DNA from 2 places in the Agrobacterium sp. CG674 genome. Region 1 is predicted to be linked to the other one. Evidence: predicted binding sites of a transcription regulator. Region 1 holds the regulator's gene; the other holds the start of a gene.

Region 1 (15,170 bases):
GATCGCAGCCTTCAGGGCGTCCAGATCGTTGAACGGCACCTGATCGAAGCCTTCAACTTTTGGTCCGAAACCCTCGATGTACTTCTGCTGCCCGCCAGCCGCGATGGTTGCCAGCGTGCGTCCGTGGAACGCGCCTTCAAAGGTAATGATGCGGAATTTTTCAGGATGGCCGTGCGTGTAGTGGTAGCGACGGGCCGTCTTGATCGCGCATTCCAGCGATTCCGCACCCGAATTGGTGAAGAACACCTTGTCCGCAAAAGTTGCATCCGTCAGCCGCTTGGCCAGCGTTTCCTGACCGGCAATCTCATAGAGATTGGATAGGTGCCAGACCTTCTCGACCTGACCTTTCAGGGCTTCGACCAGGCGCGGATGGCTGTGGCCAACCGATGTGACGGCCACGCCCGCACCGAAGTCCAGATATCGTTCGCCGGTCTCGGTGATGAGCCAAACGCCCTCTCCTCGCTCAAACCGCAAGGGTGCTCTGGAAAACGTATCGAACAATGGCGCAGTGTCGGCCATGGCTGTCTCACTCCTTGCGCATAAAGGGCGCTGTCAATGGGTCTTACCGGTTATCCCGTGCCTGAAAATCAAAAATGCCGCCTCGCGGCGGCTTGGGGTATCCTCGTACTGCGAGGGCACTATTGTCACTTCGCCTTAGGATGTCAACAAATGTCCTCATTTTCAGGCATTCTCAAGCTGTTGTAGGGGCTGATATGGCGCACACTAGGTGTTGCTTTTCTGACTCACAAACACAGCAAGTTGGGGAAAACCGGAAAATCGATTCCAGATGATTCTCCCGACTCTTGTCACGGAGTCTGCCGACGATTAGGTTAACTCTCAATTACTAGATCGCAAGCGGCGGACCTAGTCACCTACAATCTGGCGGATACTCTGCGCGTGGTTCACTCCACGGCACAGCAGAATGATTCTGCCTTCGCGACCAGCGGAGACACGGCATGAACTGGACTGATGAACGGGTCGAAAGACTGAAACGGCTGTGGTCTGAAGGCCTCAGCGCCAGCCAGATTGCCGCCCAGCTCGGAGGCGTCAGCCGCAACGCCGTCATCGGTAAAGTCCATCGTTTGAACCTTCCAGGCCGCGCCAAGGCTGGCGGCACAGTTGCAACCGCTCGTCCCGCTGCAAAGCGTCCGGCAGCGACGACTGCACCTTCTGCTGCGGCACCCCGCGCAGCCACTTTCCAGGGCCGCGTTGCCCCTGCCCGCGCCAACACACGCGCAGCAGACGCCAACGTCCAGAAGGACGATGCGGAGACGGATGCACCACGGATTCTCGAATATGTGCCGGTCAGCAATTCCACGCTGCCGACATCGCTGCGCCTGACCCTGACGGAACTGACGGAACGCACCTGCAAGTGGCCAGTTGGCGACCCGCTGAAGGACGACTTCCACTTCTGCGGCTGTGACGCTTCTGAGTCCTCGCCGTACTGCCGCTTCCACGCAAAGCTGGCTTACCAGCCGGTAAGCGAACGCCGCAGAGCCTAAGGCTCGCAGTTCGACGCAATAAAATGAGCGGGCCTTTGGCCCGCTTTTTTGTTGCGTTTTTTTTTCGACTTGGACAAAGCAATGCGTCAGCGCAAAGGTGCACAGGCGAAGGCTTCACCAAGGAGATGGCGATTGATTTGTCAGTTTGTCATCGGGGATTGAACCGGCGTACCGGTAAGAGGACTTTGGGGCAGCAAGAGCGGCCAGACGTCACGGCATTCAGAGCCTCGGGATCATGCGGCGCTGCACCGAAATGCGGCGGCATGGCTGATCCCATATGCGGCAAGGGTGCGAAGCGCCTTATGGCTTTCGCACTCCGCACAGCATTCGCAGCGGATGATCGCAGCCCTTCGATTGAACGGCTGCAGGATCATGGCTTCAAGCTTAGCCCTGGCGGGCCTTGCGGTTGGCATAGCGACGATCGCGTTCTGCCTTGCGGGCTGCTTCGTCTTCGACGACGCGAGCGATACGATTTTTTTCCGCCGCCTTGCGTTCATTTTCCTCAGCGTTTGCAGCAGCTTCGAGTTCAGCTGCGCGTAGCGCGGCCTCTTCTTCCAGGCGCAATTTTTCTTCGCGCTTCTGCTGGTCACGCTCGGCCTGGCGGGCTCTGCGGGCTTCGGCAACGGCAATCTGCTCGGCCTGCTTGGCTTCGAGCGTGGGAGCCGCGGCTTCCTTGGCTTCGCGATAGGCCTTCAAAAGAGCGGCCTTTGCCTCGGCAGCAGCGCCGCGACGTTCGGAAACTTCGTTGTTCTTGATATTTCTAGTGTTTCTCAAATCTCTATTCCAGTTGATGCGTCATACCGATCAGGGATCAGGTTTTTTTGGCGCGTTTGGTTGGGATAACTGCGGGCTTCAAGCTGTCTTCCAGTTCTTTCGCAAGACGCGCTTCCCGCAGCCTGAGGGTCTTTTCATCACGGGCGCTCGCAATCGAGTTCAACTCATCGACCGCTTTGCCGCGGGCAAAAAACTGCGATTGCGTCGCTCCGAAAGCAATTTCGGCCTGCTTGCGGGATTTGCTGTGAGCGTCTGACATGGAATTTTCTCCTATCGCATCGCACTGAAAACCGGAATCGATTTATGGATAGAGCGATACGCATTCACGGCTCGAAGCGTATTCTTGCATATAAGAATGCAATACGTCCAAGCATGTGGCCGACTTGCGGCATAAAAAAAGGCCAGGCAACATGCCTGACCTCGGTGGTCTCAAACTTTCGACAATGCCAGTACATCCGTGGTCAAAGGAAAGTCGATACCCGTATTAAGCAGCCTGGAGATTGCAGGCAGACATCTTGCCGGACTTGTTGTCCCGCTCGAGATCGTAGGAAAGCTTCTGGCCTTCTACGATTTCGCGCATGCCTGCACGCTCAACAGCGGAAATGTGCACGAATGCATCGGCGCCGCCGTTGTCTGGCTGAATGAAGCCGAAGCCCTTGGTGGAGTTAAACCATTTTACTGTGCCTGTGGTCATAATGAACCCTTTCAAAGCATAAGTTATAAGTCACAGAACGTGAGTCCTGTGTGCGGTGTAGCGATTTTTTTGAAAGGAAGGGTTAGTTCAAAGCGCGGTGCTAATCGCGCGGTAACCAAAGCTCAGCAAGCAAAATATCGATGACCAATACATAGAGCCTTCCGGCCTATGAGTCAAACTTTAAATTACAGAAACTTAAAATCAACACTCAGAAGCTGTGCAGGTCACGCCGGTCGTTGGCACGATCTGCCCCAGCTAACGCATTGATATCCATTGCACCAAACGCAAAACACCGCCCCTTGTGGGAGCGGTGCATGAGATTTTGACGCCATACAGAAGCGTTCTAGCCCCGAGGCCTGGTCAGGCTTCCATGGAATATCCGGCACCACGCACGGTGCGGATCACATCCTGCATGCTAGAGAAGTTGAGTGCCTTGCGCAGGCGCCCGACATGAACGTCCACCGTGCGCTCATCCACGTAGATATCGTGACCCCAGACACCATCGAGAAGCTGGGAGCGCGAAAAGACGCGGCCGGGTGACACCATGAGGAACTCGAGAAGACGAAACTCGGTTGGTCCAAGCCGTACTTCGCGGGCCTTGCGGTGAACGCGATGCGTTTCGCGGTCCAGCTCGATATCACCGCATTTCAGCACGGAGGACAGAACCTCTGGCCGGGCGCGGCGCAACATGGCCTTGACCCGCGCCATCAGCTCTGGCGTTGAAAACGGCTTGACGACGTAGTCATCCGCACCCGTGGCCAGACCACGCACGCGTTCGCTTTCTTCGCCACGCGCCGTCAACATGATGATCGGCAGCCGCTCGGTTTCCGGGCGCATTCTCAAACGACGGCAAAGCTCGATGCCAGAAACGCCTGGAAGCATCCAGTCGAGGATCAACAGATCCGGCGTGCGTTCCTGCAAGCGGATTTCCGCTTCGTCACCACGCGGAATGGTATCCACGTCGTAACCTTCGGATTCCAGATTGTAACGAAGAAGAACGCTCAAGGCTTCTTCATCTTCGACAACTGCGATTTTGGGCACCATGGCTAGAGACTCCGCCAGTCGTATAGAGAATTCACTCGGTCACTGCACCAAGCATGTTGGAACTATCGTCCTTCGGGCGGTCGCCCTCGGGCTGGTTGCCAGTGGCCATGTAGTAGATGGTTTCCGCGATGTTGGTCGCATGGTCGCCAATGCGCTCAATGTTCTTGGCGCAGAACAGGAGATGCGTGCAGGTGGTGATGTTGCGCGGATCTTCCATCATGTAGGTCAGCAATTCGCGGAACAGCGATGTGTACATCGCGTCGATTTCCTCGTCGCGTTCGCGGATGGCCTGCGCCTTTTCAACCGAACGGGTGGAATAGACATCAAGAACTTCCTTGAGCTGAACCAGAGCAAGCTCGGAGAGATGCTCGATACCACGGGCCAGCTTGCGTGGAACGCCTGTGCCGGCAACAGCGAGAACGCGCTTGGCTGTGTTCTTGCCAAGGTCGCCAACGCGCTCCAGATCAGCGGCGATGCGCAGCGTTCCGATGACTTCGCGCAGGTCGGCAGCCATGGGCTGGCGCTTGGCTATCGTCACGATCGCCTTGTCGCCAATTTCGCGCTCGGCGTGATCGAGAATGGTGTCATCAGAAATCACCTTCTGCGCCAGGGCCGAGTCCGAATTGACCAGCGCACGCACGGCGTCGGCGCACATCTGTTCGGCAAGGCCACCCATTTCGGCGATCCGGCGGGTCAGGAACTTCAACTCGTCATCATAGGCGGACATGATATGGTTTGGTGTCGGCATGTTCGAATTCTCCAGTTAGATGACGCCACCCGCCAAGCTCGCAAAGGCTCAGGCGGGGTGGCGTGGATGCTATGACACGACAGAGGGCAGGATCAGCCGAAGCGACCCATGATGTAGTCCTGTGTGCGCTGGTCATCCGGGTTGGTGAACATCTTGTCGGTATCATTTTCCTCAACCAGATGGCCGAGGTGGAACATGGCCGTGCGCTGAGACACGCGCGCCGCCTGCTGCATGGAGTGCGTGACGATGACGATCGTGAAATTGCTGCGCAACTCGTGGATCAGCTCCTCGACCTTTGCCGTTGCGATGGGGTCGAGCGCCGAGCAGGGCTCGTCCATCAGAATGACTTCAGGCGAAACGGCGATGGCGCGGGCAATGCAAAGGCGTTGTTGCTGACCGCCGGACAGGCCGGTACCGGATTCGTGCAGGCGATCCTTGGCTTCGTTCCACAGGCCGGCCTTCTGAAGGCTGGCCTCTACGATCTGGTCCATATCGGCCTTGCTGCGGGCAAGACCGTGAATGCGTGGACCATAGGCAATGTTTTCATAGATTGTCTTCGGGAACGGGTTCGGCTTCTGGAACACCATGCCGACACGCGCGCGCAACTCCACCACGTCGATCGCTGGATCGTAGACATCGTCCTCATCGAGCGTGATCTTGCCGGTGACGCGGCAACCGTCGATGGTGTCGTTCATGCGGTTCAGGGTCCGCAAGAAAGTGGACTTGCCGCAACCGGATGGGCCGATCAAAGCTGTCACCGTGTTTTCGCGAACGTTGAGGTTCACATCGTACAAGGCGCGCTTCTCGCTGTAATAGACAGAAACGTCCTTGCCGATCATCTTGTACGAAACTTCATTCATTTTCTTGTCCAGCGCCTTTTCAACTGCTGTATCCGACAACATGTTCATAACCTTCAACTCCTCTACCAGCGCCGTTCAAAGCGCCGACGCAACAGGATTGCGCCAACATTCATGACGATGAGGAACATCAGCAGGATGATGATAGCGCCGGATGTTCTCTCAACAAAGGCACGTTCTGCTTCGTTCGCCCACATGTAAATCTGCACCGGCAGGGCCGTGGATGGATCCATGGGTGTTGTCGGATAGTTCGTAACGAAGGCAACCATGCCGATCAGAAGCAATGGTGCGGTTTCACCAAGGGCATGCGCCAGACCGATGATGGTGCCGGTCAGAATGCCGGGCATGGCAAGCGGCAGAACATGGTGGAAAATCGTCTGCATCTTGGATGCGCCGAGGCCAAGAGCCGCAGCACGGATGGAGGGTGGCACTGCCTTCAGCGCCGCACGGGTGGCGATGATGATGGTTGGCAGCGTCATGAGCGTCAGCACCAGACCGCCAACCAGCGAGGCCGAGCGCGGAAAGCCCATGAAGTTGATGAAGACCGACAGACCGAGCAGACCGTAAACAATAGAAGGAACGGCAGCCAGATTGTTGATGTTGACCTCGATGAGATCCGTCAGGCGGTTCTTTGGTGCAAACTCTTCCAGATAGATGGAGGCTGCGACACCGATGGGCAGAGACAGCACCAGCACGATCAGCATCATATAGAACGAGCCGATGAGAGCCACGCCAACGCCGGAGGCTTCCGGACGGCTGGATGCGCCGTTGAAGAAGATGCCAGTGTTGAACTGCTTGGCAATCTGGCCAGCATCGGACAATTGCTTGACCCATGCGAGCTGCTGATCGGATATGCGGCGGTTCTGTTCATTGACGGTCAGGTCGACCTGACCCTTGAAGGCGCTGTCGAGATCGCCTGACGCCAGAAGGGAAACCGTGCGTGTCGTGCCGATGATAGCAGGATCGGCAACGACGACATCACGAAGCTGAACGCGGATACCATCCGAAATCATCGCAGACACACCACGCAGAGCCGTGCGGTCATCCAGCGAAACGCCGAGTGCCTTGGCCACCGCATTGCGAGCGACGAGCGGATAGTTGGCCGTAACAAGCTTGGCCGGGTTCTGTGCACGCACATTGTCCGGATCGATGATCTGTTCAGAGAACTCGACCGGGACCGTGATCATGGTCTGCTGGAACGCTGTGTAGCCCTTGCCGACGACCGACCAGAGCAGAAGAAACAGGAACAGCAAGCCGAAGGTGATGGCTGCGAGACCGTAGGTGCGGAAGCGGCGCTCGGAGGCGTAGCGGCGTTTGATGCCGATATCGCGCCGGACCTTCTTCGTTGCGGCTGGGGCAATTGTGCCCGGAGTAACGACGTCGGTCATTCGTACTGCTCCCGGTATTTGCGCACAATATAGAGCGCGTAGATATTGAGGCAAAGCGTGATGGCAAAGAGGGTGATGCCAAGCGCGAAGGCAACCAGTGTCTGTGGCGAGGTGAACTCAAGGTCACCCGTCAACTGGCTGACGATCTTGACGGTGACGGTGGTCATCGGCTCGAACGGGTTGAGTTGCAGGCGTGCTGCCACACCTGCGGCCAGCACCACAATCATGGTTTCACCGATGGCACGCGAGGCCGTCATCAGGATCGCGCCGACGATGCCTGGAAGGGCTGCCGGAAGGATGACCTTCTTGACGGTTTCAGAGCGGGTGGCACCCAGACCGAGTGAACCGTCACGCATTGTGCGTGGCACGGCGGTGATGATGTCATCCGACAGCGACGAAACGTAAGGGATCAACATGATGCCCATGACGAAGCCAGCGGTGATGACGCTCTGTGCCTGGATGAAGTTCGTGTAGTCGCCGGTCGCCAGTCCGTTGATCTGCGAGGAAATGTCGCGCAGGAACGGGCCGACAGTTGTGAGCGCGAAGAAGCCGTAAACGATGGTCGGGATACCCGCCAGCACTTCCAGCAGCGGCTTTGCAACCGAGCGGAAACGAGGGCTTGCATATTCGGCCATGTAGATGGCGGAAAACAGACCGACCGGCACGGCAACCAGCATGGCGACGAAGCCAATATAGAGCGTGCCTGCCAGAAGCGGAATGAGGCCGAACTGACCAGCGCTATCAGTGGCACCAGCAGCAGCGAAGCGTGGGTCCCACACGGTTCCGAAGAAGAACTGGTGAGCGGGCACCATGTTGAAAAACTGAATGGCTTCCGTCAGCATCGACAGGACAATGCCGATGGTGGTGAGAATGGCGATGGATGATGCCACCACCAGAGCTGCCAAAATGACCTTTTCGACATTGTTGCGCGCCCTGAAACGTGGGGCAATGCCGCGCATGGCATACATCGCACCGCCCAGCGCCACGACAAGCACAACAAGGACCATTCCGATCTGGCTGGTCGCGGACATGGTGTTCAGCGTTTCGGCTGCCTCCACCATGTATGGCTCTGGGTCTCCGGCAATCGCAACACCCTTGGAGCCCAGCAAAGGACGCAGGGTAGCCGGATCTGCTTTCGCCGCAGCGAATTCTTCCGGTGTCAGACGCTCAAGCCCGCGCGCAATCGAGCCGACCATGCCGTAGCTGAGGCCCTGTTGGGCTTCTGATTGTGCCTGAATGTCGTCTGGAAAAGACGCACGCACCGCTGAAGTGATGACGAGAGGGCTGATGACTAGCCAAAGCGCCAGAATGAAGGCAGCAGGAAGAACGGCCCAGACGAGAACATAGGAGCCGTGATAACCCGGCCGGGAATGCATTTTTGTGGTGCTTGCGCCCACCATTGCGACTGCGCGACGTGTGCCAAGCAAATAGCTGGCTATGCCGATCAGCGCCAATATCAGTAAAAGAATGGATGTGTTCATGGAGACTTTCCTCGGCGCATCAGAAAAAGGGATGCGGTATCAGGCAGCTTTGTTATTTGCACATCGGATCGTCCGAAGGCCGGGCTGACCTTTCAGTCATCGGGCTTCGCGACAGGCGGCGTAGTCCCCTGCTCGGCTTCGGCTTCCAGATTGATAGATCCTATTCATCGGGTCGTATGAACATCCGGTAAATAGGGCCTGTCAGCCCATGAGCGCCTTGGCAGACAGATAGATGGGAGGCGCGGCATCACTGCCGCGCCTCCCGTCCGGATTACATGACCTTACCGGTTTCGAACTGGGCGCGGATTTCCTTGCGCTCTGCTTCAGGAGCAGCAACCAGGCCGTAGTTGGACAGCGGAGAGTCTGGGCCGATCATCTCGTCGGAAACGAAGAACTCAACATATTCCTTCAGGCCAGGAATAACGCCGAGATGCGCCTTCTTGACGTAGAAGAACAGCGGGCGAGACACAGGGTACTTGCCGCTTGCAACGGTTTCCGTGGAAGGAACAACGCCGCTGACGGTTGCAACCTTCAGCTTGTCCATGTTGTTTTCATAGAATGCGAGGCCGAATACGCCAACGCCGGTCTTGTTGGCAGCGATGCGTGCCAGCGTTTCCGTGTAGTCGCCGTCGATATCGACAGCAGCGCCGTCTTTACGAACTGCAACGCACTTGGAAGCAGCCTGCTTGGCGTCTGCAACGAGACCCTTGATTGCGGCAGTCGCGCCAGATTCCTTGCAGCCGTCAGCCATGATCTTCTCTTCGAAGACTTCGCGTGTGCCATGCTTGGAACCAGGAATGTAAGCGGCGATCGCTACATCTGGCAGTTCCTTGTTGACTTCCGACCACTTCTTGTAAGGGTTGGCAACGAGCTTGCCGTCCTTCACGATTTCAGCGGCTAGACCAAGGTACAGGTCCTTTGGCTCGAGCTTGACGTCCTGGTTGGACTTGTCCATCGCGAAGACGATGCCGTCATAACCGATCTTGACTTCCTGAACGTCGGTAACGCCGGCTGCCTTGCAAGCTGCCAGTTCGTCAGACTTGATGGCGCGCGAAGCGTTAGCAATGTCGATGGTGCCTTCACCAACGCCAGAGCAGAATGCCTTCAGACCGCCGCCTGTGCCGCCGGACTCAACAACTGGAGCCTTGAAATCAGGGAATGTTTCAGCGAAAGATTCAGCAACGATCTTTGCGTAAGGCAGAACGGTGGACGAACCGGCTACCTGGATCTGGTCGCGAGCAGCGGCAGCGCCTGCAAAGGCAACCGAAGCTACCAGGGCTGCTGCGGACAATTTTACGATATTCATGTGACTCTCCCGTAGGGTGCCCGCGGTGGGCTTTTGTGAACGCTGCCGGCAGAGTTTTACCCTATCACCCAAACTGGGCTACCCCGGCGGCTTCTTCATAACCAGTCTTGCCACACCCTTTTATGTCATTTCGGTGAAGTATTTGTGACAATCTAGTTGATTGATTTTAAAACGCTTTTTTGATTTCCTACGGGACGAGGAAATCATTTATGTCAAAATCTGACGGTGAAGTCCGTTCCCACGTCCATTTCCGAACGGATAATCAGACGAGCACGGTGTCTGGTGAGGATATGCTTGACGATGGCGAGCCCTAGACCGGTGCCTTTTTTGGAGCGGCTGTCTGCGACGCTGACCCTGTAAAACCGCTCGGTCAGGCGCGGAACATGCTCTGCGGGAATGCCCGGCCCCTTGTCCAGAACGCTAACCTCGATAGGTTTGCCAGCCAAGGATTTCAGGTGCACGTCGACCACCTTGCCTTCCTGACCGTATTTGCAGGCATTCTCGACCAGGTTCTGGAAGACCTGCACCAGCTCATCCCGGTCCCCCGTTACCTCGACCTTCTCATCCGTGACATGGAGATTGATCGTGACATCGAGGTCTTCGGCAAGCGGCAGAAGCGCATCCCGAACGTGGCCCAGAAGCGGCACAAGATCGACCTTCTGGTCCGGCGCAATATTGGCGCGCAGTTCCAGCCGCGACAGCGACATGAGGTCGTCAACCAGCCGGCTCATGCGGGTTGCCTGATCCAGCATGATGCCCAGGAACCGCTCGCGGGCCTTGGGATCATCGCGCGCCGGACCCTGCATGGTTTCGATAAAGCCACGCAAGGACGCAAGCGGGGTTCGCAACTCATGGCTGGCATTGGCGACGAAATCGCTGCGCATGCGGTCGATGCGGCGCGTTTCAGAAACATCGCGAAAGGACAGGATGTAGAGCGCGGCCTGCGCCTCCCCCGGCACGACTGCAGGCGCGATGCGCACGATGAAGACGCGCTCGGACGGCAGGCGCTCGGAATGTTCGGTCTGGTTCGTCTCTCCCGTCGCAATGGCTTCTCTGATGACGTCCAGCAGCCCGGGCGAGCGCATGCGACCAGAAATATGTGAGCCGATGGGCAGCACGCCAAATGCTCGCTCGGCAGCAGCATTTTCAAAGAGAACGCTGGCATTTCGATCCAGAATGAAAACCGGCATATCGAGCGCGGCGAGGCCCGAACGCACACCGGCAATGAGGCTCTCGGCCACTTCCTGCTCGTCCTCAACGGGTTGCGATGCCTGCGCCTTCACATCCAGCGAGGGTCTGGCGTTGACGGTGAGAATGGCCAGAACGGCCGCAGCCCACAAGACGGCTGGAACAACGGGAGACATCCATTCGAGTGACGCGACGACGGCCAACATGGAGACGACCAGAATGGGCAGCCAGCTGTGCCGAAGCTGGCTCAGATACCGTCTGGCGCTGCGTTCACTCCCTATCATCTCCATTCACCCTATGCCTTTCGTCGCAAAATCGCCCATCGAACCCTTTTATCCCTCTTTCATGACAGAGATTCATCACTATGTCTTTTCCCACAGTTTGATATCCATGTGTGGTGGAGGCTCAGCGCGATGAGCTCTTTTCATGCGATCTTTCATGCGACGTGAACGACAGGTCGGCAACGACTGCACCCAAAGGGAGCCAGAATGAGCGAAAACGCCAAGGACCGCTCCGTTGAACTTCAGATCAACGGAAAAACACGCATCTTCAACATCGACGATCCGGTTTTGCCGGATTGGGTGGAAGACGCCAAGCTGACGGCTGGCGGATTTCCCTATGACAAGAAGATGAACCGCGAAGAGTATGACAAAACGCTGGAAGCGCTGCAGATCGAGCTGGTCAAGGTGCAACACTGGTTGCAGGCGACAGGCACCCGCGTCATGTCCGTTTTCGAAGGCCGTGATGCGGCGGGAAAAGGCGGTGTCATCTCGGTCATCATGGAGTATCTCAACCCTCGTGCCGCGCGCATCGTGGCCCTGACCAAGCCGACGGAAACCGAGCGTGGGCAATGGTATTTCCAGCGTTACATCTCGCATTTTCCAACGGCTGGCGAATTCGTGATGTTCGACCGCTCCTGGTATAACCGGGCCGGCGTCGAGCCAATCATGGGGTTCTGCACGCCGGAAGAGCACAAGCGGTTTCTGAAAGAAGCGCCGCGCCTTGAAAAGATGATCGTTCATGAGGGAACGCATCTGTTCAAGTTCTGGCTGGACACCGGCCGCGAAACCCAACTTGATCGTTTTCACGATCGTCGGCATAGCCCGCTGAAAGCCTGGAAACTGTCCGATATGGACATCGCGGCGCTGACCAAATGGGACGACTACACCGCCATGCGTGACCTGATGCTGGAAAAGACGCACAACGACGAAGCGCCATGGACCGTGATCCGCGCCAACGACAAGCGCCGCGCTCGCATCAATCTCATCAAGCACATTCTGAAATCACTGGATTATGAAGGCAAGGACAAGAAGGTGATCGGCGATATCGATCAGAAGATCCTTAGCTCAGGACCTGATTTTCTGAAGTGAGAAGCTGCAAGCGTGGCGTGAGATCCCCTCTCCCTTCACAGGCCGACACCCGGCCTGTGAAGGGAGAGTCCTGATCATTCGCCCGGCAGGATTCGCGCCGAATAGAGGTTGACCGGGCGTCCGTTGCCATCGACATCGCTGTTGATGATGATGCGGCCCGCGCTGCTGGGTGCCAATGTGCGGTCGAATGTGACATTGATCAGCATATCGGCCCGCTCCGGCGTTGCGGTGAAACGGTGGCGCGCGCAAGTTCCAAGGCTTCCGAAATCGCAGCTGATGGAGAGCTGGGTCTGGCGGTCGCTGGAGGATTGCAAGGTCACGGCGATGGTCGAGGATTTGCCTGCCATTTCGCGCAACACCTCTGGCGGAACGGTAATCCCCACATTGCCATCGGCTTCCGACACACGTGAGGTCAGGCGTATCGCCTTTCCGGCAGCGGTGGAAATGGGCTCGACAACGGCGAGAGATCCTGTCTGAAGACCCTGATTGCCTCGCTCGGCATTGAATACCTCTTCCCAGGCATCGGAAAAGCCGCGACCGGCCTCACGGTTCTGCGGTGGAGCCTCTGGCGCACCGGTGAAATCTTCCGATTGCACCTCTGGCGGCGGGTTGGGCACGCCGGTGTCACGCTCTGCCGGGCTCAGCAATATGCCTGAACTGTAAATCCACCATGCGCCGAAGCCGAGAAACGCGAGCAGCGTGAAGTAAATGAACAGCCGCGCAACCACGCCCTTCTTACGGCGGGCCTTTGCCGCCCGCTCTGGCGTAAACGACAGGGAGGCGGCGTCTTCGGCACGGGTGGAGCGCGCATCGGGTGCGGTCACACCGCGTTCGGCATGAAAATCATCGATGCTGGGGCTCGGGATGGGCCTGCTGTCAGGCGTGTCATCCAGCCGCTCTGCGCGCAGTTGCGGCTCAACCGGCAGCGCATCGTTTTCCTCAACCCTGTCTTCAGGCTTTGCCACCTGCGGCGCTGCTCTTGCCGCTGGCGGAACAACGGGCGCCGGGGCGCGTGCCGTTTCCCGGCGCACATGATCTTCCACCACACTCAGCAGGCGGTTTCGCTCTTCGTTTTCAATGGCGTGAACAAGAACCTCAAGCCGCTGGCGCTGCTGGGCCACCACTTCCGGGTCATCTATGCCTTGCTTGCGAAGCCCCGCTTCCAGCGCCTGGCGTGAGGATTGGTAAATCCGTGCCCGAACCTCGGCGCTCGATCGGTCCGATTTTTCGAGGGCATTTCTGATTGCCGTTTCCAGTCCGCTCACTATCGGTCCTTTTCTTGCCATCCGAAAGGCTTTTGCGGCATAGCGCCATTGTTTACGATTCGGTAACGTCTCGCTTGCCCATCCGCAAGAGAAGTATTTGGCAAATGTCAGAATGTCGTGGGAAAACATGCATGAAAGGCCGAGCCGTGGGCGCGGTTGGGCAATTGCGGTTGGCTTAGTCCCGTTGACAAGTCAGAATATGAACCTCAATTTTGGGGGAGTGACGAAACCCACCACCAAGATTATTTCATCGAGATCGCAATGCCGCCGATCAACTCCCGTAATTTCGACATTCAGGATATTGGCCTTCGAGCGAAGGGCTTGGAGCCAGGTTCAGTTGCGGACGAAGAGGTGGACTTTGCTCGAAGCGTCCTTCGCAGCCGCAAGGGAGATGTTTGCGGGGCGATCCAGATTGTCGGACTTTGCGGCAAAATTGGCGACGCGACGCTTCTGGAAGCGTATCTGCATGGCGACGACAACAACTTATACGCCGAATATGCCTTGAAGGCGTTGTGTCGCTACCTGCGGCTGATTGATCGGTATCGGCCTCTTTTGCGTCAATGGATGCAGATGAAGGATGACGAAGGCTCTCGCCGTATGGCCGCGATCCATTTGGCGAGCGAATATTTCTCAGGGTTTGAAGACCAAGAATTGGGACGTTATCTCATCGATGTGCTTTGCAACCTGGAAGATCGTTTACGCGGCTCCGTTCGCGACGTGTTGGTTGATATCCTTAAGATGAGAAACCAGCTCAATGACCCTTTCGGTTTGAAGTTCGAAGAGTGGGACGAAGAAACAGCTCTCGTCGTAAAAGCTGCAGCGGAGAGGTTCGAATATCCCAGCTGGAAAATATCACATGGTAACGCCATAAATTAACTTGTTAAATTCCTGAGCCCAAGAAAATGTACGGCAATTTTAGGCTGAGTATTTCTAAGATAGCGTCGAAGCAGGCATCGACCGACCCCTTGAATTTTCGCGTCCAGCGAATGGAGGAGCGACTTTGGACCAAACACACGCAAGCTTCTCCAGAAACGAGGATTGGCCTCGCATATGAACGACACAAAATGGCGGGAACTCTGTGCAGGAATAGAGGAACTTCCATTTCCTCCGGCCTATCAAGTCAAATTGCTCAACGAGGGCGAGCCAAGCCCTTCTATAATCGATTCTGCGACCACAGACTGGGGTAGAACGCCAGAGGGCGAACTAGGAGTCCACGTTGAGTGGATCAAGATAGTCCCCAGATACAAGCGCCATGTGGGACGCCTCGTTGCGCCGATTGTTGAAGACTGCTCGGATCTACTACGCTCATTGCTCAAACGGCTTCGTATTCCTTTTGTTGAACGCGATGACCTTTTTACGGTTTACGGGCATGCTCCTGCTACTCGCTGCCCATTTTCAGCTTAATCTAAGCTTTACGATCCATTCCTTCATCCAAGGGAGATGCAGCGACCTTACCGCCCTTGCCACCCAGCCAAAGCCAGCCGCTTTTTTCGCTTTTCAATGCCGTCCCGCTTCGCTACATCTTACGTGCGCGTAAACGTCATTCATGGGGA
Region 2 (15,170 bases), on a different contig from region 1:
CAGTTCCGCAATCGCGTGAACCGCGGCCATCTTCATTTCTTCGTTGATCGTCGTCGCGCCGCAATCCAGCGCACCCCTGAAGATGTAGGGGAAGCAGAGGACGTTGTTGACCTGGTTAGGAAAGTCGGAACGACCGGTGCAGATCATCGCATCGGGGCGCGCGCTGCGGGCCAGTTCCGGCATGATCTCAGGGTTAGGATTGGCGAGTGCCAGAATGAGAGGCTTTTCAGCCATGCGGGCCAGAAGCTCCGGCTTCAGAACGCCAGCGGCAGACAGGCCGAGAAACACATCGGCGCCATCAATGGTTTCGTTCAGGACGCGCTTATCGGTCTTCTGCGCGTAGATCTCTTTCCACTCATCCATCAAGGTGTTGCGTCCTTCATAGACGAGGCCTTCAATGTCGTGCACCCAGATGTTTTCGCGCTTTGCGCCTAGCACGACCAGCAGGTTGAGGCAGGCGAGGGCTGCGGCACCCGCGCCCGACGCAACGATCTTAACGTCACCTATTGATTTGCCAGCCAGTTCTAGCGCGTTCGTCACGGCAGCCGCAACGATGATGGCTGTGCCGTGCTGATCATCGTGGAAGACGGGAATATTCATCTTGGCGCGAAGCTGGCGCTCGACTTCGAAACACTCCGGTGCCTTGATGTCTTCTAGGTTGATGCCGCCGAAGGTGGGCTCGAGCGCCGAAATGGTCGACACCATGTCATTGACGCCCGGTGCGTCGATTTCGATATCGAAAACGTCGATGCCTGCGAATTTCTTAAACAGGACGGCCTTGCCTTCCATGACTGGTTTGGAGGCCAGTGGACCGATATTGCCAAGGCCCAGCACCGCTGTACCATTGGAAATCACCGCAACCAGATTTGCGCGTGCCGTATATTCTGCAGCCATTTCAGGGTTTTCATGAATGGCGAGGCAAGGGGCAGCAACGCCCGGGGAATAGGCGAGCGCCAGATCGCGCTGGTTGCCAAGCGGCTTGGATGCCTGGATTTCCAGCTTACCGGGGCGAGGATAACGGTGATAGAAAAGCGCCTGTTCTTCCAGATCCGCATTGGGGTTCTTGTCTTGCGTCTTGCCCGTGTCCTGAGAACTCATTCTATCACCGCTTTATTTCAAGTTTCTGGGAGGCCTTTGCATACAACAATCAGGCAGTGCGTACAGCCGTTTATTTCATCTGGACTGCGCAAAATCCGTACATTCGAAGTTGCGTAAAAAGCACGCCGATCTGCGGAAATGGCGCTTTGTCATCTTGCTGAAACACGAGTCTGGTTTTGCAGAGGGAGAAAGTTGCCGAGACAGAGGGAACCATTCCATGGCCGCGCAAACCGAAGCCAGGCAGTTCAGAACGCTTTTCATCTCAGATGTGCATCTTGGCTCCAAGGCGGCCAAGACAGATTTCCTTCTGGATTTCTTGCGCCATCACGAGGCTGATACCATTATCCTTGTTGGCGATATCATCGATGGATGGCGCCTGCGCCGCAACTGGTACTGGCCACAGGGCTGCAACGATGTTGTGCAGAAGCTGCTGCGCAAGGCGCGCAAGGGTACACGCATTGTCTATATTCCGGGAAACCACGATGAATTTCTCCGGGAGTTTCCAGGAACCCATTTCGGCGGAATAGAAGTTGCCGAACGAATGATCCACGAAGCGGCTGACGGTAAGAAGTACCTCGTCATCCATGGTGATGAGTTCGACGTGGTGGTTCGCAACGCCCGTCTGTTAGCCTATCTGGGTGACTGGGCCTATGACGCGGCAATTGCAATCAATGTTCTGCTCGCCGCCGTGCGCCGCCGCATTGGCCTGCCTTACTGGTCCTTCTCAGCCTGGGCCAAGCTTCAGGTTAAGCATGCGGTCAACTTCATTGGCGAGTTTCAGCGTGTGGTGGCAGATGAAGCACGTCGCAACAACGTCGATGGTGTCATCTGTGGTCACATCCACCATGCCGTGATGCAGGATATAGACGGTATCCGTTACATCAACACCGGCGACTGGGTGGAGAGCTGCACAGCCGTTGCCGAGAATGCCGACGGAACCTTTGAGCTAATTACGTGGATGAAGTCCGACGAGCAGCTCGAAACGACGGTGCATGAGCTGGAGCCCGTCAATATTGCTGGGCTGATCGGCCAACGGGCAGCGTGAGGTTCAGCCCCAGAGCTCCGGCTCTGGCGGGAAAACGAGTGATCCTTCATAGCGAAGGCCCGGAACACGATCCCGCGCCAGCAGGAGAGGACCGTCGAGATCTGCAAATGCCGTGTCCTGAGCAAGCATGAGGGCAGGCGCCATGCCGAGCGAGGTGCCCAGCATGCAGCCGACCATGATGGTGTAGCCGAGCCGTTCGGCCTCTTTCTTCATGGCGAGTGCTTCCGTCAGGCCACCTGTCTTGTCTAGCTTGATATTAATGGCATCATATCGATCTCTTAAGGAGGCGAGATCCGCCGTGTGGTGGACACTTTCATCCGCACAGATCGGCACCCGGCGCTTGATGCGCGAAAGGATAGAATCCTTTCCCACAGACAATGGCTGCTCGATGAGCGCGATGTCCAATTCCTCTGCGACGGCAAGATGGTACTCAATATTGAGTTCGGTCCACCCCTCATTTGCATCGACGATGATGCGTGCGTGGGGAGCCGCTGCCCGGACGGCGCGAAGGCGCGAGGCGTCATCCTCTGTTCCGGTCTTGATTTTCAGAAGCGGGCGCGATGCATTCTCCGCTGCCTTGGCCGCCATCGTGTCCGCATCGCCCAGCGATATCGTAAACGCTGTGATAATGGCTTGCGGCTCTACGGAAAGCAGCGACGCGGAAACGGACTTGCCGGATTGTTTTGCTTCGAGATCCCATAAGGCGCAATCCACCGCATTGCGCGCGGCACCTGGCTTCATGAGGCGCTGGAGTTCCATCCTGTCGATGCCGCTCGAGATCGCATCTGACACGGCGCTTATATCGGCCAGGACACCCTCGACTGATTCGCCGTAGCGGGCGTAAGGGACACATTCGCCCCGTCCGATGAAGCCGTTTTCCGTGATGGTACACGCCACGACCACCACTTCTGTCCGACTTCCGCGAGAAATGGTGAAACTTCCGGCGACGGGAAAGGCCTCCGCTGTGGCTTCAAGGTAACGGCTCATCGAATTTAACCTTTCGTCTGATGTAAAATCCGGTTGCCAACAACAAATGATCGGAATCTGACGTGATCCCTGTGGCCTGGTGATCCGTCAATGGATATGAGTCGTTACTCATTTATTAATAGGCTGCATTCGCTTGGAGCAAGATGCAAGAACTTGAGGCACAGCAAAAGGCGCAACCGGCAGCGATCGTAGCGGATGACAACGCAGATCGTGGCGCTGCGCGCTATGTTCTGAGCGGTTCCTGGCGCAACGCCAATGTCTCGCCCGTTCTCGCAGACATTGAGAAGATCGAGACTTCAAAATCCTCTGGGCCTGTAACGATTGACCTTTCGGGTGTCGAGGACATCGACACCACGGGCGCGTGGCTGCTGCGCCGGCTGCGCAACCGGATGGACAAGTCTGGTACAGAGGTCGCGTTTGAAGGCAATGAGCGCTTCGAAGCAATTATCGCGGGTCTGCCGGACCAGGCACCTCTGCCGCCAAAGAATAATAACAAGATCGGTGTTGTTCAGCGCATATTCGATCCTATCGGCAAGAATGTTGTGCAGGCTGGCGCGGACTTTCTGGCGGGCATGTATATTCTCGGCTCTGCCGTGCGCGGTGCGCAGATGAAGCTGGGGCGCGGGCGCGGGGTTTCTCCTGCAGCCATCGTCAACCAGATCGATCACATGGGCGTTCGCGCTGTTCCGATCATCCTTTTGATGTCGTTCCTCATTGGCGCTATCATCGCGCAGCAGGGCGCGTTCCAGCTGAGATATTTCGGCGCTGAAGTTTTTGTGGTCGATCTCGTCGGCATTCTGCAATTGCGTGAAATTGGCGTGCTTTTGACCGCCATTATGATTGCTGGCCGGTCCGGTAGCGCGATTACCGCAGAAATCGGCTCCATGAAAATGCGCGAGGAAATCGATGCGCTGAAAGTCATCGGGCTCAATCCGGTAGGCGTGCTGGTCTTTCCAAGGCTGGTGGCGCTGACGATTGCGCTGCCGCTGTTGACGATTATCGCCAACTTCGCCGCATTGTTTGGCGCTGCTGTCGTTTCGCTCCTTTATTCCGGCATAACGTTTGAAGTGTTCGTATCCCGCCTGCATTCAGCCGTGGAGGCTTCGACAATTGCTTCCGGCATGATCAAAGCGCCGTTCATGGCGCTGATCATCGGCATTGTCGCGGCGGTGGAAGGCATGAAAGTTGGCGGAAGTGCCGAATCTCTTGGCCAGCACGTGACATCATCCGTGGTCAAATCCATTTTCGTCGTCATCCTGGTCGATGGCGTCTTCGCCATCTTCTACGCAGCCATCGATTTTTGAGGGAGAGGCTGTGCAAGAGCAGGCATTGAAAACCGAAAAGAAAAAAGCAGACCGGGAAGTCATTCTCTCGGTTGAGGGCGTGACTGTTGCGTTTGGTGACAAGGTGGTCCTCGATAACCTTGATCTTGATGTCTACCGTGGAGAAATTCTCGGTTTTATCGGGCCTTCCGGTGCCGGTAAATCCGTACTGATGCGGGCCGTTTTGAGGCTTCTTCCGCGTCAGGGCGGAACCATCAAGATACTCGGAACGGATTATGACAAGGCGACGGACGAAGAGCGGATGGGGCTCGACACGCGTCTGGGTGTTCTCTTCCAGCAGGGTGCGTTGTTTTCCGGCTTGACCGTGAAAGAAAACATTCAGCTTCCCATGCGCGAATATCTGGATCTGCCGCAGCAGTTGATGGACGAGCTTGCTGCCATCAAGATCGAGATGGTCGGTTTGGCCCCTGATGCGGCTGACAAATACCCGTCTGAGCTTTCGGGCGGCATGATTAAGCGCGCTGCATTGGCGCGCGCTCTGTCGCTGGATCCCGATCTGGTGTTTTTGGATGAGCCGACCTCTGGACTTGATCCTATCGGTGCAGCGGAATTCGATATGCTGATTGCGCGTCTGCGCGATTCGCTGGGTTTGACCGTTTATATGGTCACCCACGACCTGGACAGTCTGTTCTCGGTCTGCGACCGCATTGCCGTTCTTGGCGATAAAAAGGTTGCTGTAGAAGGTACACTCGAGGAAATGTTCGAAAGCGACGATCCTTGGGTTCAATCATATTTCCGCGGAAAGCGGGCACGCGCCGTTGTTCTTCCCGACGGCACGCAACACATTCCGGGGAGTGACGGATAGCCATGGAAACCAAGGCAAATTACACCATCGTCGGAATTTTCACGCTGATCATCATCGCAGCCGCCTTCGGCTTCGTGTACTGGATGGCGGAATTCGGACGGGGCGGTCCAACTGCACAATTGACGATCCGTATTCCGGGCTCTGCCAACGGCCTGTCCGTCGGTTCGCCGGTTCGCTTCAACGGTATTCCCGTGGGCACAGTGCGTGGCCTTTCTATTGACCGCGACGACCCGGCCTATTCGATCGCATTTACGGAAGTGCAGGCCGATGCACCCGTGTTTCCATCCACCCGTGCCGTGCTTGAAATTCAGGGCTTGACGGGTGCTGCCTATATCGAACTATCAGGCGGTCGCAACAATGAAGAGCGTATCCTGCAGAAGTCGTTCGACACTGGCGTGCCTGCAGAACTGACGGCTGACCTATCCAGCGTGACCAACCTTCTGGCAACAGCGGACAAGATCCTGCGCCGCGCCGATGGCGCTATCGGTGAGTTGCAGGGCTTTGTGCAGGATGCGCGCGGACCTTTGACACAGACCGTGCGCAATGCGGAGAAGTTCTCCAATGCGCTGGCTTCCAATTCCGATGGTATCGAGAATTTCATTTCCAGCCTGAGCTCACTGTCCACGACAGTTCAGTCGGTCTCTGTCCGTCTAGACAGCACACTCACAGCGGTTGAAGACCTTGTGAAGGCTGTCGATTCGCAGAAGATCGACTCCATTCTGGCCAATGTCGACAAGGTGACGTCAGACGTGGCAGCATCGTCTGGCGGCATTCAGGACGTGATGGAAACGGTGCAGCGCACTTCGCGCAATTTCGAACAGGCTAGTTCCGAGGTTCAGGTCGTGGTGAAGAGGGCTGACGAGCTGCTGGCCTCGGTTGACCCGTCAAAGGTTGGCAATGTGGTCGACGACGTGTCCACCGCCACTGCCGATGCGCGTCAGGCAATGTCGACATTCCGCCAGATTGCAGACGACGTTGGCACGCGCCGCCCGGATATCGATCAGGCAATTGCTGATTTTACCGATATGTCGCGCAAGCTGAACCTCGCTTCCAGCCGCGTCGATGGAATTTTGGCGAAAGTTGACGGACTGCTTGGAACCGATGATGCCAATTCGCTATTCTCCAAGGCTCGTGAGACATTGGCATCGTTCAAGGCTGTTGCCGATAATCTCAACGCACGTATCGGTCCGATTGCAGACAATCTCGCGCGCTTCTCAGGTTCCGGCTTGAAGGATTTCCAGGCGCTGATTGGCAGCACTCGCCAGACCGTCGACAATCTGAACAACACCATTTCGAATTTTGATCGCGATCCGCAGCGACTGATCTTCGGTGGCGAAAACGTAAAACAATATGACGGCCGTACAAGGCGTTGACGGGAGGTACGACTTTGAAAATTTCGTTGATGCGCGGGCAGGCTTCCTACCGGTCGGGCAGCAAAGCGCTCGTCACGTTACCTGTGCTTGCAGCTTTGCTGGCAGGCTGCGGTGGTAGCGCCAAGAATGACACATTCGATCTGTCCGTGACGTCTACGTCCGTCACGCAAGGTCCTACACTGCGCTCAAGGCAGTTGCTGATCGCGGATCCGACCGCGTTGAAGGCATTGGACAGTGAGAACATTGTGGTGCGTCTGTCAGGCTCCGAGATGCAGTATCTCGCGGGATCGCAGTGGAGTGACCGCTTGCCGCGCATGGTCCAGTCGAAGCTTGTTGAAGCGTTTGAGGACACGGGCAAGCTCGGGGGCGTCGGTCGTCCTGGCCAGGGCCTCGCCATCGACTATCAGGTCGTGACGGATATTCGCGCATTCGAGGTCGATACGACGAAGAACGTCGCCAATATCGAGATTTCGGTAAAGTTGCTGAACGATAAGAACGGTACTGTGCGGGCGCAGGAAGTGTTCCGCTCCAGCGCCCGTATCAACGGTTCCGGCAACGCCAATCTGGTCAAGGGTATAGACAGCGCGTTCGCTGGTGCAACCCGCGACATCGTCGCCTGGACGCTCAAGTCACTGTAAAAGGCAGAGAAGCAGGTCTGAGTGTCCTTCACTCCTACTGCTCTGTGTCAGCCAGTTCAAAAAGAAAACGTCGCGTACAGAAACTGTACGCGGCGTTTTTATTGTTGTTCTGATAGCAGCCTAGATCTGCTCTGCAGAGGAGGCTGTCTTCCATTCCGGTAGAGGAAAAAGCCTGTCGTAGCACCAGTTGAAAACGAAGGCGTAGACGACGTAGAAGAGCGCGAAGGATATGTCCATCACCAGCGCGTGCATGATGCTGATCCCGAGATACCACGCGATAAATGGCATGAGGACAATCAGCAGGCCGAGTTCAAACATGACGGCATGCGCAACACGGATGAGCGTGGTTTTCTGCGTCGTACCCTTCACGCGCTGCATGGCATGGTCGAAGCCCAAATTGTAAATGTAGTTCCATGCAGTCGCAATTGTGGCGCTGACGACGCCGACGACGCCGATATCTTCGGCCGGCATGCTAAACACGATAGCGCCAAGCGGTATGATGATAATAAGGCCGATGATTTCAAAGCTGAGGGCGTGGCGGATACGATCCTTGATCGTGCGCATCGATAACTCCCGTATTTTTCCGGGCCGTCCCGACTGCTATCACCACCTTGGCCGAGGTCGTCCTCGTACTTCCAATATAAAACCCTGAGCCAATTTCTTCAAGACAGCATGAGGCCGCAAAAGAAAAAGCCCCTCCGGACGGACCGGAAGGGCTTGATGATTTCATATGTCAGCGACTTAGCTAAAGCGACCCGCCGCATGGGCAAGCATCGTATAGACCTTGCCGGTATCGGAGGTGAGGTATGACTGCGTGATTGTCCGGTCGCGGTCTGTGCGTGCCACATCAGCAAGCAGTTTTTCGAAATCGGAAATGTAGCGGTCGACTGCGGTGCGGAATTCCACCTCACGCTCGTATTTGCGTTTGATCTCGTCGAAGGTCTGCTGGCCCTTCAGCGTGTAGAGACGCCGTGTGAATACGTCGCGTTCGCCGCGCTGATAGCGGCCCCACAATTCAACCGAAGCATCATGGTCGATGGCGCGGGCAATATCCACCGATAGAGAGTTCAGGGACTCGACCACATGGCGCGGGTTTCTGGCGTCTGCAGCTCTTGTCTGCGGCTCTGCCGCTTGACGCGGGGCAGGTGCAGGCTGTGCCTGGCCATCCTGCCCATCACGGGAGGCACCACGAAGCAGATCGCTGATCCAGCCGCCGCCATCTTCCCGACGTTCAACCGGCGCAGCCGTAATGCTTGGCTGCTGCGGCAGGGCGCGGGCTTCAGCCGGGGCGCTTGCACGTGGCTGCTGTGCGACCGGCTGCTGAAGTGCAGGGCGAGATATGACCGGTGAGGACGGCGGAGCGACCGCAGTTGGCTCTGGGCGCTGCTGTTCCGGCCGTGGCTGCTGTGGTTGGGCGGGCGCGACGGTCTTTGTTGCGGCAATCGCACGCGCAGCTGGCTCCGAGATTTCAAGCTGTTGCGTCGAGCGACCGACCAGCTGGGAAATGTCCTGCAGCGCCTTGATCTGTTCGGAAACTGCGCGGCGCATGGCTGCCGCGCTTTCCTTGGCTTCTTCCGGCAGGTCGAAGGCACCGCGCTTCAACTCAGCGCGGGTCGAGTCGAGCTCAGTCCGAATATCGAGGCTTGAGCGACGGATTTCGTCCGTGGCGCCAGCAAAGCGCTGAACGGCCTCTTCCACCGCTTCACGCAAGGTTTCCCGCATCGAATCGGCGGCGGCGTTGGACTTGTCTGTCGCGTTGCCGAGCAGCTTGTCCACGTCGGACAGGGATGCTGCGACGCCACCGCGAAGACGGTTCACCAAAGCGTCGGAATATTTCTGGGCTTCAGCCATCGTGCCTTCGATAGAGCGGCTCGCATCTTCGCCTGCGGACTGTAGCGCGCCGCGCATATTCTGCGCTGCAGCGTTTGCCCGCTGTTCAGTCTCATCAAGCGAACGGCCAATGTCGTCGAAGGAGGCACTTAGGTTGTTTCGCAGATTGCCTGCCACGTTGGCAGAACGCTGTTCAGCCTGTGCGAGGGTCTGTTCAACGACGCCCATGACGCCCCGCATCGAATTTTCGATCTCTTCCGAGCGTGTCAGCAGACCGACGGACAACGTCCGCAGGGCCTCTTGACGCTCTTCCAGAGTTCCGACCAGGCTCGTTTGTGCGGCGTTGAGGAGTTCGGATGCTTGCGACAGAACGGATGAATGTTCCTCGAAGCGGCCGACGATGCCCGCAACCTGCGAAAGGGTCTGACCCGAAATGTTGGAGAGGCGGTCAATCTTGCCTTCCAGCAGACGGCTGGAGCTGGACACCATATCGGCGGCACGCGAAGCAGAATCCGAGAAGCTGGAGGCCGCTGTGCTGAGCGACTGATCCGCAGCCTTGAATTCCTGAGAGGCGCGCGCAACGGCAACGTTGAGGTCATCAACTGCGCCGGTCACCACATTCGCCATGCCCGAATGGGTTTCTGTCAGCATCGTTGTGCTTTGGCGGGTTGCGGCAACCAAACGGTTTGCCGCGTCGCTACCAGCCTTGGCGTAGTCATCAATGGCCTGCTCGACCAGTTGCGCCATGCCGCTGTTGCTCTCGACCAGAAGGTTCGCGCTCTGCTGTGCAGCAGTCACGATCTTTTCTGCGGCACTATTACCGATTGTCGAGAACTCATTGACGATAGGCTTGGCCTTCTCTTCAATGAGACGCGACAGCTCAGCGGAACGGCTGGCAAGCATGGAGTTGAGTTCACGTGTCCGCGAATCGAGTGTCGAGCGGATGGATTCTCCACGTGCATCGAGAGAGCTTTCCACGCCCGCCAGAGTCTCGGAGATTGCGCCGACCTGCGTGCGAACAATTGCTTCTGCTTCCGCAACCTTGCTGACGATCGCGTTGCCAGCTTCGGAGAAGGTCTGAGCGACGGCAACAGCCTGACCCGACAAACGACCCTGTGCATCAGACATGCGGCCAACGATTTCATCGGAGCGCTGCTCGATGGCGCGCGCGAATTCATCGTTGCGCGATTTCATCTGATCGGCAAATTCAGAGCCTGTTTTCGCCAGCAATTCGGTCGAGCGAATAGCTTCGCTATCCATCGTCTGGGTAGCGCTGACAACTGCATCGCGCAGGCTGACAGCGAGGTTTGTTGCCTTGCCTTCGATGGTGCGGTTGACATTTTCTAGGCCGATATTCAGGGCGCGGTCCATGGTGCCGAGGCGCTCGTCAATACGGGCGGTCCCGCTATCCAATACACCGGCGATGCGCTGGGTTGCATCGTCGCTGGAGCGGACAAGCTCTGCGGTTTTACCGTCGAACGTTTCGGAAATCTTGCGACCTGCATCTTCGATCGTTGCATTGACGTTACCGAGATCGGTCTGGATACGGGTCTGCAAGCTGTCGATGTTGCTTTCGAGACGCGCACCGGTCTGATCCAGACGAACGGCGACTTGACCGACAGTTTCCTCGACGCGGGCGGTGAGGGCGTTAGCCGCGCCACCAATTTCCCTCGTGGCTTCATCGATTTTTTCGACGACTGCACCAGCGCTGTTACGCAGACGCTCTTCAAGCGTTGCTCCACTTGCGTCTATCGTGCGCTGAATGGCCTCCTGCTGGTTCTCAAGCGACATTTCCAGCATGCTCGCGCTCGAAGCGATTGTCGTACCAATCGACATGGACTGCTCAGACAGCAGGTCGCTCATGCGCTCCTGCGCGGAGCCGAGCGTATCGCTGAGTGTGGAGTGATGCTGGTCGAGTGTGCCGCGCAGCAGATCATGCGACGAAACAAGGTTGGTCTCAATGCGGGAAACGCCATTTTCCATGGTGTCCGCAAAGCGGCCCGCGCCGCCTTCTATCGCAGTTTCGATGCGCGTTGCTGCTGATCCGACGGTTTCCTCGATCAGCCCGCTGTTGCGCTCGACTGTTCTGGTGATCGCATCGGCCTGGATACCAAGCATGGTGTCCAGACGGAGATGTCCAACGGAAAGCGCTTCCTCGATGGTGGAGGCTGTAGAGGAGAGGCGCTGTTCCGCATTTGCGACAGACCGGGTGAGGGTCTCGGTACGGTTATCGAGTGTTTCCGTGATGCGTTCTTCGGCACCTGAAATGGCCATGTCGATTGCCATTGCGCGGCTGTCGAGTGCGTCGGCAATGCGGTCCTCGACGCCGGATACTGCGTTTGCAAGCGCAGATGTGCGGCTTTCCAGTGTGTCAGCGATGCGTCCTTCGACGCCGGCAACGACGCTGCTCAATGAAGAGGCGCGAGCATCAAGGGTTTCGGCAAGCCGCTCCTCTGCGCTCGAGAATGCCATATCGAAGGACATGGCTCTGCTGTCGAGCGTATCTGCAATGCGCTCTTCTGCGCCGGAAACAACGGTGTTCAAAGCGGCGGTGCGGCTATCGAGAGATGCTGCGATACGCTCTTCGGCGCCAGAAAATGCCATATCGATAGCCATCGTGCGGCTATCCAACGTATCGGCAAGGCGCTCTTCGACGCCAGATACGACGCTGGACAAGGCAGCGGTGCGACCGTCAAGCGTGTCGGCGATGCGCGTTTCCATACCGGAGACAATGCCGGACAACGACGTCGTGCGTGCATCCAGTGTCTCGGCGAGGCGCTCTTCTGCGCCATAGAATGCCATGTCGATGGCCATGGTCCGGCTGTCGAGCGTATCGGCAATCCGTTCCTCGACGCCGGCGACAACGTTGCTCAAGGCGGCTGTGCGGCTATCAAGCGTTTCAGCGATACGATCTTCTACGCCTGTGACAGCGTTGGAAAGGGCGGTTGTTCCGGTCTGAATCGTATTGGAAATTCTGCTCTCAACGCCTGACACGATCGTGTTCAGGGCAGCAGTTCTTGTGTCGAGGGATTCCGCTATGCGCTCCTCGGCACCCGAAAATGCCATGTCGATAGCCATGGTGCGGCTGTCAAGCGTGTCGGCAATGCGTTCTTCTGCGCCAGCGACAGCGGAATTCAGCGCAGTTGTCCGGCTGTCCAATGTTTCAGAAAGACGCTCTTCTGCCGTCGAGAATGCCATGTCGAGCGCCATTGTGCGGCTGTCAAGAGCGTCTGCGATGCGGTCTTCGACGCCGGATACGACGTTGCTCAGAGCTGCTGTGCGGCTATCGAGCGTTTCTGCAATGCGTGTTTCGACGCCCGAAACCGCGCCGGTCAAAGCGACGGTACGGCTATCCAATGTTTCGGACAGACGTTCTTCGGCAGTCGAAAACGCCATGTCTAGTGCCATGGTTCGGCTATCTAGAGCGTCTGCAATGCGATATTCGACACCTGATACGACGTTGCTCAGAGCTGCTGTGCGGCTATCAAGCGTCTCTGCAATGCGGCTTTCGACGCCCGAAACGGCGCTAGTCAATGTGTCTGTGCGGCTGTCCAATGTGTCGGACAAGCGTTCTTCTGCTGTGGAGAATGCCATATCGAGCGCCATGGTGCGGCTGTCGAGAGCATCTGCGATGCGCTCTTCGGCACCTGACACAACGTGGGCGAGGGCGGCGGTCCTGGTTTCAAGCGTTTCGGCGATGCGGTCTTCAACGCCGGAAACCGCGCCAGTGATGGCGGCTGCACGGCTGTCGAGAGTCTCGGCCAGACGGCGTTCAACATCGGCCACGATGTTGTTGATGGCGGCGGCGCGCTCTTCCAGAAGAGCTGCAAGATGCTGAGCTGTGCCGGAGACAGAACCCGTGATGGCTTCCGTGCGGCTGGCAAGTGCGGTGTCGAAACGGTCCTGGGTGGCGGAAAGGGCTCCGAACAAGGCGGCGCTGCGTTCGGCCAGAACGGTATCGATTTGCTCATGTGTCGTGCTGAATGCACCGGTGATTTCAGCCGTGCGCTTTCCGATTGCGTCGCTCAGCTCACGTGTGTGGCCTTCAAGTGAGCTTTCCAACATTTCCTGGCCGGTGCCAAGTGTGGTGGCGAGAGCGAATGACTGGTCGGTGAGGGTGGTGTTGAGGCGCTCAATACCCGAGTTCAGAACGCCGTCGATGGACTCCGTGCCGCCGGAAACAGTCTCATTGATCCGGGCCAGGCTTTCCATCAACTTGCTGTCGAGGCTGCCAGCGCGCTGATCGAAGGCCGTGGCGAATTCGGCAACATGCTCATCGAATGCCGAATTGACGAGGCCAACGGTTGTCTGCAGCTTCTCCTCAAACAAGCCGGAGCGCAGATCGAGATCCATGATGGCGTCGTCGGTCGAACTCTGCAGGCTCTGGCGGAAGGACAGGCCCTTCTGTTCCAGTGTTTCCGAGAGCTTATCCAGAACGTTGTCGAGCGAACCGCCGATGATTTGCTGGCCGCGATCAATGTTCTGGCCGATTTCCAGAGTGCGCTTGGACAGAATATCGTTGAGAAGGCGCGTGCGTTCTTCGAGCGACTTGTTGAGGTTTTCCGTTCCGCTGCTCAGGGTGGATGCCTGGGTTGCGAACTGGTCCAGAAGCAGGCGGCCGCGTTCATCCAGCGTCGTGCTGAGATCATGCAGGCGCAAATCGAACTCGTTGGAAATGGACGCGCCTGATGTGTTCAGCGCCTTTAGAAGGTTGTCCGTCTTGGCGGCAATGAGGCTGCCCATCGCCTCTGTTGAAATGCGCGATTTTTCCAGAAGGGCGGCAGACCGCGTATCGATCATCGAGGCGAAGGCTTCGCCGCTGGTTGCGAGACGCATGGAAAGCTCTTCCCCTACGATGGAGAGTTCTTCCTTAATCTGATCCTGTGCGCCGACGATGGAGGTGCGGATGCGTTCCGCGTGATTGATGATGGCGTCGCGCTCTGCGCTCAGTTCCTGAACGAGGCTGCGGACACGCAATTCATTATCGGCATAGCTGCGCTCAAGCGCATTAACCTCGGAATGAACGAGCGTTTCAAGCTCGGTCGCACGGGCAATGGTGCGCTCGATGCCGTCATTCATCGCGGATACTTCGCGACGGACGGCCTGACCGACAGACATGATCCGGTCTGATGCAACCGTTTCAGGCTCTGAAAGGCGCAGTGCGACTTCAGCCATGGAGCGGGCTGCGTTGCGAAGATCCTTGGCGCGAGCCATCATGATGGCGAAAGCGAAAAACAGCATGATCGGCACGATGATGCCAATGACGATGGCCATGACACCGGGAACAGCCAGCAGTTCTGCCAGCGAACCGACATTCCAGATCAGGTTGCCATAGATAACGTTTGCCAAGCCAACACCGGCGACGGCCCAAAATACGGAAACGATAGCGGCGTTGCGCAATGCCCCTGCGATGGAGCCGGCATCGAGCGACTTCAGGATCATGGCCGGGCTGCGTTTTGAGCCATCATTGGCCGCTTCGAGAGAAGGTGATCTCGGTGCTGCCTGCTCAGCCGCAGGTCGCGGCTGTTGCGGGGGTTCCGCAGCGCGGGGAATGGGGCGTTCTGCTGCTGCTCTCGTTGGTTCTTGCACTCTGCGCTCCGCAGGCTTTGGAGCGGACTTTTTCCGAGGCTCCGGCTGATTTTCGTATGCGCCAAGCTGCAAGGCATCTTCCAATGCCTGAAATGCAGTCTCGTCAATCGAGTCGCTAATCTTGTTATTCGCCATGCGGTTACGCCTCGTTACTATACGCCCGGCCTCATGCCGTTAACCCGTTTGCCGCCCGCTACGGGTTTCCGCCATCATGCCTCGAGACACGATACCAGCCGGTATATAGTGCCTCGTGTCTTACTAATTTCTGAGAGCTGTTCCCCAAGCTCCCGGGTAAACTACATTCATATGCCGGATTCACAAAACTCGAACTGAGGTTGTGGATCACAGCAGTATCGTAGTGACACATTTGCGGCTTTGAAACAATTAACGCAGCATCCCGCACTTGGCCAAGTGGCGGTTTGTTAACAGTTTTTAAACCTCGGCAACGCACCGAACGCCTTG

Evidence for each region. The regulator PhoB, encoded in region 1, activates phosphate uptake and scavenging genes when phosphate is short. The targets are predictions, from matches to a motif close to TGTCATNNANCTGTCAT.
Region 2: a site for PhoB is predicted at 1,246-1,262, ahead of ACQZ51_RS11350 (UDP-2,3-diacylglucosamine diphosphatase). Genes of this name have one in related genera too.

The regions. Positions count from the first base shown of each region.
Region 1 is NZ_JBNWDZ010000001.1:354,949-370,118, reverse strand. Features, by position in the region: gene ACQZ51_RS01830 (acetylornithine transaminase) at 1-519, opposite strand, end outside; gene ACQZ51_RS01825 (GcrA family cell cycle regulator) at 957-1,502, shown strand; gene ACQZ51_RS01820 (DUF6481 family protein) at 1,887-2,276, opposite strand; gene ACQZ51_RS01815 (hypothetical protein) at 2,314-2,535, opposite strand; gene ACQZ51_RS01810 (cold-shock protein) at 2,761-2,970, opposite strand; gene phoB (phosphate regulon transcriptional regulator PhoB) at 3,331-4,014, opposite strand; gene phoU (phosphate signaling complex protein PhoU) at 4,046-4,762, opposite strand; gene pstB (phosphate ABC transporter ATP-binding protein PstB) at 4,855-5,670, opposite strand; gene pstA (phosphate ABC transporter permease PstA) at 5,685-7,007, opposite strand; gene pstC (phosphate ABC transporter permease subunit PstC) at 7,004-8,488, opposite strand; gene ACQZ51_RS01780 (substrate-binding domain-containing protein) at 8,760-9,794, opposite strand; gene phoR (phosphate regulon sensor histidine kinase PhoR) at 10,007-11,266, opposite strand; gene ppk2 (polyphosphate kinase 2) at 11,471-12,352, shown strand; gene ACQZ51_RS01765 (hypothetical protein) at 12,427-13,617, opposite strand; gene ACQZ51_RS01760 (hypothetical protein) at 13,879-14,493, shown strand; gene ACQZ51_RS01755 (DUF6678 family protein) at 14,587-15,021, shown strand.
Region 2 is NZ_JBNWDZ010000003.1:429,989-445,158, reverse strand. Features, by position in the region: gene ACQZ51_RS11355 (NADP-dependent malic enzyme) at 1-1,098, opposite strand, end outside; gene ACQZ51_RS11350 (UDP-2,3-diacylglucosamine diphosphatase) at 1,316-2,143, shown strand; gene dgcA (N-acetyl-D-Glu racemase DgcA) at 2,147-3,130, opposite strand; gene ACQZ51_RS11340 (MlaE family lipid ABC transporter permease subunit) at 3,274-4,434, shown strand; gene ACQZ51_RS11335 (ABC transporter ATP-binding protein) at 4,460-5,278, shown strand; gene ACQZ51_RS11330 (MlaD family protein) at 5,281-6,651, shown strand; gene ACQZ51_RS11325 (ABC-type transport auxiliary lipoprotein family protein) at 6,681-7,289, shown strand; gene ACQZ51_RS11320 (PACE efflux transporter) at 7,410-7,853, opposite strand; gene ACQZ51_RS11315 (apolipoprotein A-IV repeat region-like domain-containing protein) at 8,031-14,843, opposite strand.